2 regions of the Undibacterium sp. YM2 genome follow, and region 1 is predicted to be linked to the other one. Evidence: riboswitches for the same ligand, from Rfam matches in the RefSeq annotation. Region 1 holds a riboswitch; the other holds the start of a gene.
The links. A riboswitch is a leader RNA that binds a small molecule or an ion and turns the genes downstream of it on or off. The one in region 1 is predicted to bind cyclic di-GMP.
Positions count from the first base shown of each region.

Region 1 (4,421 bases):
GCGCCTTGCCTGCAGTGCCTGTCATTGCCGGTGCGCTGATACTCAAGCCAGATGCCACAACGCTGATGCTGATGACCGCCTGACCGCTCAAGCCAGTCTTGCTGTCTTTCGCAAGCACTGTGACAGCATAATTTCCTGCAACAGGACTAGCCCAGTTGATAATGCCAGCACTGCTGATAGTCAGTCCGGCAGGTGCGCCAGTCAGTGTATAGGTGACTGGATTCGAGGCTTTGACTGCTACGGTGTAGGATAGTGCAGTACCAACGGTTCCATTGACCGTCGCCGCAGTTACTGCAGGCGCAGGTTGCTGAGCAATCACGACGGTATACACAGCTTTGCCTGTCAAGCCTGTCTTGCTGTCCGTTGCATTGATGGTGACTGAATACGTGCCAAGAACAGGAGAAGCCCAGCTTACAGTTCCTGTTGACCCCATAGTCATTCCAGCAGGTGCACCAGTCAGGCTAAAAGTCATTGCGTTGCCAGACGTTGCGGTTACATTAAAAGTCAGTGCGGTTGCTGCTACTCCATTGATCGTTGCTGCAGTGACGACTGGAGGTGTTGCAGCAGCAATCACAACGGTATAGACAGCCTTGCTGCTCAATCCGGTCTTTGCATCGAGTGCAGTTGCCGTCACTGAATAGGTTCCTGCAACTGGCGTTGGCCAGGTCGCAGCGCCCGCAGAAGTAGCAGTCATACCGCTTGGTGCACCAGTGATGCTATAGGTCAGCGGATTGGTAGACGTTGCCGTTATATTGAAGGAAAGCGCCGTGCCTGCTTTTCCATTGATGGTGGTGGCAGAAATAGCTGGTGGCACAGGGGCAGAAATAACGATTGTATAAGTGCCTTTACCGCTCAGCCCCGTTTTTGCATCCAGCGCAGTAACGACCACCGTGTATGTACCTGCTACAGGCGTGGCCCAGCTAACAATGCCGCTGCTGCTGATGCTCAAGCCTGCCGGGTTGCCGCTCAAGGTATAGGTGAGGGGATTAGCTGCTGTTGCAGATACGGTAAAACTCAATGCCGTGCCAACTTGCCCGCTGATGCTTGCCGAAGTTACGGTTGGCGGTGTTGCAATGACTGTGCCGCCGAGTGTACTTAACAAGCTGGTGACATTGGGCGTGCCAAGGCCGGTCAGTTGGTCATGCCCGGTTTTGGCAACGCAACTTGCGCAAGTGCCATTGCTGCCTTTCGCAACATCGGCAAAACTGCTGGCATAGCTGCCAGGAGTTGTCGCAATTTTGTTATACAGGACAGCATGCGGTGCACCCAGAACTGGTTTGCCAGCCTGCGCCAAAGTCGCGTTGGCGATCGCAATCACCCCGGCCCATTGGGGCGTGGACAGGCTGGTGCCGCCTGCACTGACCCAGTTTACAACACTGCTTCCTGGTGTCATGACGGCGACGTACTGGCCAGTGTTCGGGTCAGCGTTCATGGAGACGTCAGCGACCGTCCTGCGGGCAGGTGTACCCACACCCGGCACTGTATTGTTCTGATAGCTTGGTGTCGCCGTGTATGCACTTACTCCACCTCCAGTATTGGACCAGGCCACCTCCGTGCGTGTTGTACCTGAGTAGGTGAGACTGGTGCCACCAACGGCAACAACATTGGGAGAAACTGCAGGCCATTCAACGGCTGGCCCGTTATCGCCGGTTGCAGCCAGATAGGTCATTTTGGCGGTAGTGAATGTACTTTCCACCCCAGCTGTCCAGCTTCCTTCATTTGCACCGAAGCTCATGGATACTATGCCTGGCCCCATGGCGTTGGCCAGCTTGATTCCACCTATCATGTTGCTCATAGAAGAATCAGCAGCTTCAATCAGAATGATACGGGCCAATGGCGCTGTGGCATGTGCCCATTGCACGTCTAGCGCAATTTCCGTCGCCCAGCCAGAGTTGAATGCTGGTGTGGTGCTGGTCATTCCACCAGCACTGGTGCTGTACACGACAGAAAATTCACAAACATTGCTTGACGCTGCAGGCAATGGCAAAGCTGTACCTGCAGGAATGCTTTTTACTGTGCATGCGGGAAGACCAAACTTTTGATTAAAGGCGTTCAGTTCTGCAACGATATTGGGATCGTGATTTGCGTTCACAATATAAATCGTCTGACCTGCACCAAGCTGTGCAGCCTGGCTTGCAGTCAACCCACTGGTACTGGCAGGGAGCGCAGGGAGACTATACGCAGCGCGGATTTGCGCAGGCGTATAGGTAGAAACGACAGAGGTGCCTGCCATAGGCTGTGCGTTTTCACCTGCAGGTGGCGGCGCCAACTGTGGTCGTGGCAAGGAACGAATTGCACCGACAGTCAAACCGCGCCCACGCACTGCTTGCAGTTCTCGCGGTATGCTCAGAGCCGCTGCTGGAATGTGGGCCGACCTGCTACTGTCAGTCGCATCAATATCCGTCGGTGGATCAAGCAAAACCGGAGCCAGATGAAAGGTCGGTTGTGTCGCCTGTGCAGCCACATCAGGCGGCAACACAGGGACAGTCATATCCAGTGTTGTCGTTCCTGTTGCGACTTCTTGAGGAGGTAACGCAATGTTGGATTGGCTGATTTGCTGACTGTCTCCACCGCAAGCGCTGAGGAGACTTGCACTGATCAGCAAGCTAGACAAGCCAAGCAGCCTGGGTATGTTGAAGAGCAATTTTTTTTCGATGATCACAAATGCACTCCGATATAAGCAGAGGGCGGTGATTCGACGAATAATAGTATCGTGCCAAAAATAAGCAGACACCATCACCGGCAACCCCGCTACCATGGCGCTGATGCGCTTTAGGCCGGTGGCTTTGCGTCCCCATTTTTCAACGGGTTTGCCCTCAAGTTTTAGAAATTGAAATTACAGATTCAGGGTATAAATATTTCGAATTAAATGGAAGAAAAAAAATGTCAAGGATTGTTGAAATCATGTAGCGAAAACAAGCTTGGCTTTCACTTTGATAACAGAAACTGCAAATAGTTGTTTTGCTGGTTTTTGAATAAAACAAAAGTGTTAAATTGTAAAACCATTTCCACTATTCATCTCATCATGGCAGCATCGCTGGCCTGGATTCGTATCCGTTTTTTTATCTGAATTGAACATAACAAATTACACATGAAACTTTCTTCAACAATTTCCCGCACTGGTTTTCTGCTCGGTCTGGCACTCACTTGCGCAAGTTCGCAGGCTGCAAAAATCAGCCTGGACGATTGCGACTTGATTACCGCAAAACCCTTGCGCGCCGATTTCAAGGACTGGCTGGTAAAGAACCGCAAACTCGCTGCTGAGGGCAATGTGGAGGCACAAACCTATGTCGCCGCTGAAGCAAATAACCGCCTGGCCTGCCTGGAAGAGAAAATCACTGAAAAGTCGGGCTGGTCAGTGACCATGAGCGGTGGTGATGGCGCAAGTGAAACGACATCCAATCCCGGTATCCCGAACATCAAAAAAAATGCTGATGCCTACGCCGCATTGAAAGATGCTGTCAAATACACTCATCAGGCCGGAGCGAATGATCCTGCTTATCGCAGCATGTCGGCTCAACTGGTACTGCGCTATCAAACGGTATTGCCTGAAGCGCTGGAAACTGCCTACGAAGATGTGGCTGGTGCCCATCAACTGGAATGTGTGCTCAAGCGTCAATTCGGCAAGCGTGATGCGCAATATGCCTGTATGTCAAACAGATCCACCTTGGCGCAATTGACAACAAAAGTTCCAGCCGAACGCCGCGCTGTTCTTGATCAAAAAGCACAACAATGGGCTGCAGAATTTCCTGTCAAGTAAGTTGCAAATAGATATTTTTGATGCGTTTTTATTTGCTATTCCATGAGGGAATGTTGGTTAGCGTACAGAAGCTTTGCAAGCGCTCAGCCAGAATATTTACGACAGAAGTCAACAGATGTGCCGCTCAAGCGTTATAGGTGTAAGCACAGGATATGCTCCTGTGAGCAGTATCAAATAAGGAGTTAGAAATGAAAACCATGACATGCAGAAAGATAATGCTCGCAGGCGCAGCCTGTGCCGCACTATTCATGACAGGTCAGAGTCAGGCGCAGGATGTGGGTGTGTCTATGCAATTCGGGCAACCAGGTTTCTATGGTCGGGTAGATATTGGTAATTTCCCTCAGCCACAGGTCATTTATACTGAGCCACGCATAGTGCAGAGGGTGAATGTGGTCCAGCAACCGATGTATCTGGTGGTGCCACCAGGCCATAGAAATAAATGGGAAAAACATTGCTATCGCTACAATGCCTGCAATCGCCCCGTGTATTTTGTACAGGAAAACTGGTACAACACCCAGGTAGTGCCTCGTTACCGCGATGGGTATTATCGTGACCATGATTACAGACATGATGCATACAGGCGCGACGATTACAGGCGTGACGACTATCGTAAGGATGACAGACGCTATGATGAGCATGAACGCCATGGTCATGGCCGCGG
Region 1 covers NZ_AP018441.1:3,874,929-3,879,349, reverse strand. The annotation lists gene UNDYM_RS17465 (S53 family peptidase) at 1-2,491, opposite strand, end outside; cyclic di-GMP riboswitch class I at 2,739-2,825, opposite strand; gene UNDYM_RS17460 (hypothetical protein) at 3,092-3,760, shown strand; gene UNDYM_RS17455 (hypothetical protein) at 3,949-4,421, shown strand, end outside.

Region 2 (4,421 bases), 2.0 Mb from region 1:
TGTCGGCTGCGGCACCATCCTTGTTCACCAATTTTGTTTGGTAGTCGATCAAGGCATCCATGGAAGAAAACCATTTCTCCTGATCGGCTTGCAGGTTGCCAAGCAGCCAGGCTGTGGCTTCAGTCTTTTTACCTTCAGTCGCCAGGCGCATGAATTCCCTTTGCGAAGTACCATATTTAGTACGTGCTTCAGTCGCTGTCTGGAAGATGCCTTTTTCTTCATCGCTGGCAATCAATTTTTCAAAACCGGCGATGTTTTCTTCCTGGTTCTGTCTGCGTGACAAAATCAGTTGCTGTTCTTTTTCCACTGCCGATTGATCGTTCAGGAGCAGCATATTACGCATGGAACGCGCATTGGCATTAACGTTACCAAGCATCTTGTAGGCCAGCACAACTTTAGGATAGCTACCATCCACAATGCGGTGGGTACCATCATTGATGCTCTTCAGGTTGGACAGGGCCAGCCAGGCCGTTACCGCCAGCAGCAAGAGCACCGCTGTAAATCCCAGACTGAGCCGGATACCAATATTCGGAGTACGTAATTTCATTTTGCTCTCCACAAGAAAAACATCAACAAAGACTGCTTTGTCAGATCAACAGAAGGGAATCAGCCAGGTATTGCGTCAGGTATCCGTACTACGGCTGAGTTTTTCGAAAAAACTTTCATGATTGAAGTCCAGCCAGACCTTGTCATCCTTGACGAAAGCGGCTGGCACATAAGCCTCCAGCGTGGCTGGCAATTGCGGCATCTGGGTAATGGTGCGCAATTCGGTCAGCGGTTGCGGATAACTGTCTATCAGCATGCCAACGGCGTTTTCTGCCTTGTCCAGTATCAGGAACAATTTTGTCGGCGTGACTTCTGACCTGCGGCCACTGAGTACCAGTCCCAGATCAAAAATGGGTACCAGATTGCCGCGCAGGTTGATCAGCCCCAGCAGGAATGCCGGGGCCCCAGGCAGGGGAGCGACTGCCTGGGGTCGTATGACTTCACTGCCTGTTTCGGCCCTGATCAGCAGGTTCAGCGAAGCAACACGATAACCATAGCGCTTTCTTTCCATGAGCGGTGCTACATCGCTCCACAGCAAATCACCCGGAGGAGTAAAGCGTTCCAGCGCAACGCTGGGCGGCAGCCATTCTTTGGATTGCGCTGTATTGCCGGATGTAATCAGACTCATGGCAGCTCCCTGCGTGAGTTGGCAGCGATCGGAAATCAGGTGTCAGGCAGCGATCTTGAGCTGCTCTATGATCTGATCAGCGGTATAAGGCTTGGCGACATAGCCTTTGGCACCTTGCAACTGACCCCAGATCTTGTCGGCCTTTTGCGATTTGCTGCTGACAAAGACGATGGGTATGCCCTTGGTGGCAGGGTCCTGGGTCAGGCTGCGACAGGCTTCATAACCATCCATCTCAGGCATGACGATGTCGAGGAAAATGATGGATGGTTTTTCTGCCTTGGCTTTTTCCAGGGAATCCTTGCCACTGGAAGCCGTGACCACCATATAGCCAGCATCCGTCAGGATGGCTTTGATATTGGCCAGTTCAGTAGCGGAATCGTCAACAACGAGGGCTTTTTTCATGCTCATGATGTACTCCATGTATAGATCAATCAAGCGCCCTGCTCCCCAGGGCATAGGTAAGGATGCTGATGCAGACTGGCTTCAGGTTCCCATGGCCAGTCCGTGGCTCTTGTCCAGACCTGTGCTCTCATCCACAGTGCTCAGGGTCTTTTCTACAACTGCACGAAATTTCAGATGCTCAACCGGCTTGGTCAGATAACTATTGCAACCCGAGATGGAGCCACGTATACGGTCAAAGGGGGAGGACTTGCTGGTCAGCATGACCACAGGTGTACGCTTGGTTTGCGGATGGCGGCGTATGATCTTGCAGATTTCATAGCCATCCGCACCGGGCATGACAATGTCGAGGAAGATGATGTCGTAGTTTTTCTTTTCCAGCATCTGCAGGGCTTGCTCGCCTGTCTCAGCGCAGTCAGAGGCGATTTTCATGGAGCGCAATTCAAGGTCTATCTTGATTCTGGCAGTGGGGCTGTCATCCACGATCAGGGCACGGTGACCACCCTGCAAGACCGAGGCTGAGGGGCTTTTTTGCAGCAGGGGCTGCACATTAGCTGCTTTGTCCATTTCTGCTTTCTGGGCAACTGCTGCACTGACAGGAGATGTTGCAGGCAACACCTTTTCCAGTTCATCTGCTACCTGGTCCAGCAAGGCCAACATCTTGGTAGGAACCAGAGGATGCAATAAATGATATTTGCCAGGCTGTGCCTTGCCTGCATTGGAAATGAATACCGTTGCAGGTTCGGGGATACTGCGTGTTTCTATAAGCTCCTGTAAAGCTGCCCTGGCCTGGCTATTATCCGGATCGAGTATGACAATATCCGGGTCACCAGCCTGGCTGGCATCGAACAAGGCATAGGAATGCCTGCGTCCGCTCGCCATGGTCAGGCTAAGCACGCTGCGCACCAAACGCAATTCATACTCAGACAAACCGAATACACTAATCAGAATTTTTTTAGAAGCGCAGGGGAGCGCCGTAGAGATGCTGTTCATGAGCACATGCCTCTTAACGAAAAACCGCCAATGCGGAATACGGTACCTGGCTGCCCTGCCGTGTTTAGCGAGGGCCCTGTAGTTTTGCGTCCCACGCTTTCGGGTGGTTTGCCTTTAAACAACGCTCACATTCTCACTATGGATTATCTCTTGTACATAGTGAAGAACATCAGCCACAGTGCTTCGTGTGAAGCACCGTTACCCCAATGTAGTTCAAGAATTTGCAGGCTTCAAGGAAAAAGTTAACATTTTTTTGCTTTTCTTTTTTCTTGCAAAAGGTACAAATTTCAGCCGCGCTGGCAAATTTTTGCATACTTTGTCAGCACCTCAACCATGCCCTGCTCCAGGCATTCGACGATGACTGCATGGCCTATGGATACTTCGAGTATGCCGGGTATGGTCAGGAACCTGGCCAGGTTGTCCAGGTTCAGATCATGCCCGGCATTGACGCCCAGACCTGCATCCTGGGCACGTTTGGCGGCAGCGGCAAAGCCTTGCAATATCTGTTCACCTTTTGCTGTGCCAAAGTGCTCTGCATAGGGCTCTGTATATAACTCGACACGGTCGGCACCGAGTTCTTTGGCCAGATGCATGTCTTGGTTGTCGTAATCAATAAACAGGCTGCTGCGTATGCCCAGCGCCCTGAGTTCAGCCAGCACGGGGCGCAAGAATTCAGCATCCTTGCGCAAGTCCCAGCCATGGTCAGAAGTCAGCTGATCCGGAGCATCCGGCACCAGCGTGCATTGCGCAGGCTTGTTGCGCTTCACGACGTCGAGGAATTCTGGTGCCGGATAACCCTCTACATTCAATTCCACGCCACGCGCCTGACACAGCACACCCAGAGTTTCCACATCGCTATACCGCGCATGCCTTTGATCCTGACGCGGATGCAGGGTAATGCCATGTGCACCGAGGTCCAGGCAGCGCGCAGCAAAGGCTTGCACATCAGGATAATTACGGCCACGTGAATTACGCAGCAAGGCGATTTTGTTGATGTTGATGGAGAGTGCGGTCATGGTGATTCCAAAGTCTGGGCAAGGTAATGAAAAAATGCTGGAACAATTTTCTGTTCAGGTATTCATCATGGACTTGCTTGCGTGTTTGTACAAGTAACACAGCAGGGTGATTTACTGGTGCATCTGTTTTTTTGCTAATCTATAAAAAAGCCAGCACATCGGTGCTGGCTTTACAGTCTAAAACTTAGCAGTTGTGAGTGATCACTGCTGGAAAGCCAGCAACTGCGCCCCTTCAGTCACCTGATCACCAATCGCATACAAGACTTCATCAATGACACCATCATGCGGTGCAGAGATCGTGTGCTCCATCTTCATCGCTTCCATGATCAGCAGGGCATCGCCCTTCTTCACTTCCTGTGCCTTGTTGACGAGCACGGCAACGATCTTGCCTGGCATGGGCGCTGTCAGGCGGCCAGCTTCAGCCTCGGCTTCACCGGCATGCGCCAGCGCATCTATGTAATGCAGGTCAGTGTGCTTACCCTGGCTGAAGACATGGAAATGCTCACCATCGCGCACCACGGTGGCAGCCACGGTCTGGTCTGCAATTTTGATGACGATATCATTTTCATGCGCGAGTGCCAGCCTGACTTGTGCTGTTGCCGCACCGGCCTGCACTTGCCAGCCATCAGCCAGATAAGTCACCTGCACATCATGCGTCTGCTCTTCTTCCGTGAATTGCAGGCTTCGTTGCATGAGGCTATTCATGCGCCAGCCGTGGCTGGATTGCCATGGGTCGCTGTTACTACCCTTTGTAGATTTTTCTGAATTCAGCAGTGACACAACCGCCAGCGCCAGCATCGTCAGGTTGGCGGCTACCGGTGCAGGGAACAGCTCTGCCT
Region 2 covers NZ_AP018441.1:5,844,502-5,848,922, forward strand. The annotation lists gene UNDYM_RS26875 (methyl-accepting chemotaxis protein) at 1-547, opposite strand, end outside; gene UNDYM_RS26880 (chemotaxis protein CheW) at 623-1,174, opposite strand; gene UNDYM_RS26885 (PleD family two-component system response regulator) at 1,217-1,582, opposite strand; gene UNDYM_RS26890 (response regulator) at 1,658-2,566, opposite strand; cyclic di-GMP riboswitch class I at 2,605-2,689, opposite strand; gene UNDYM_RS26895 (pyridoxine 5'-phosphate synthase) at 2,854-3,582, opposite strand; gene UNDYM_RS26900 (acetyl/propionyl/methylcrotonyl-CoA carboxylase subunit alpha) at 3,784-4,421, opposite strand, start outside.
Region 2: it holds a riboswitch for cyclic di-GMP, as region 1 does, so the genes downstream of both, UNDYM_RS26890 (response regulator) here and UNDYM_RS17465 (S53 family peptidase) in region 1, are expected to answer to the same signal.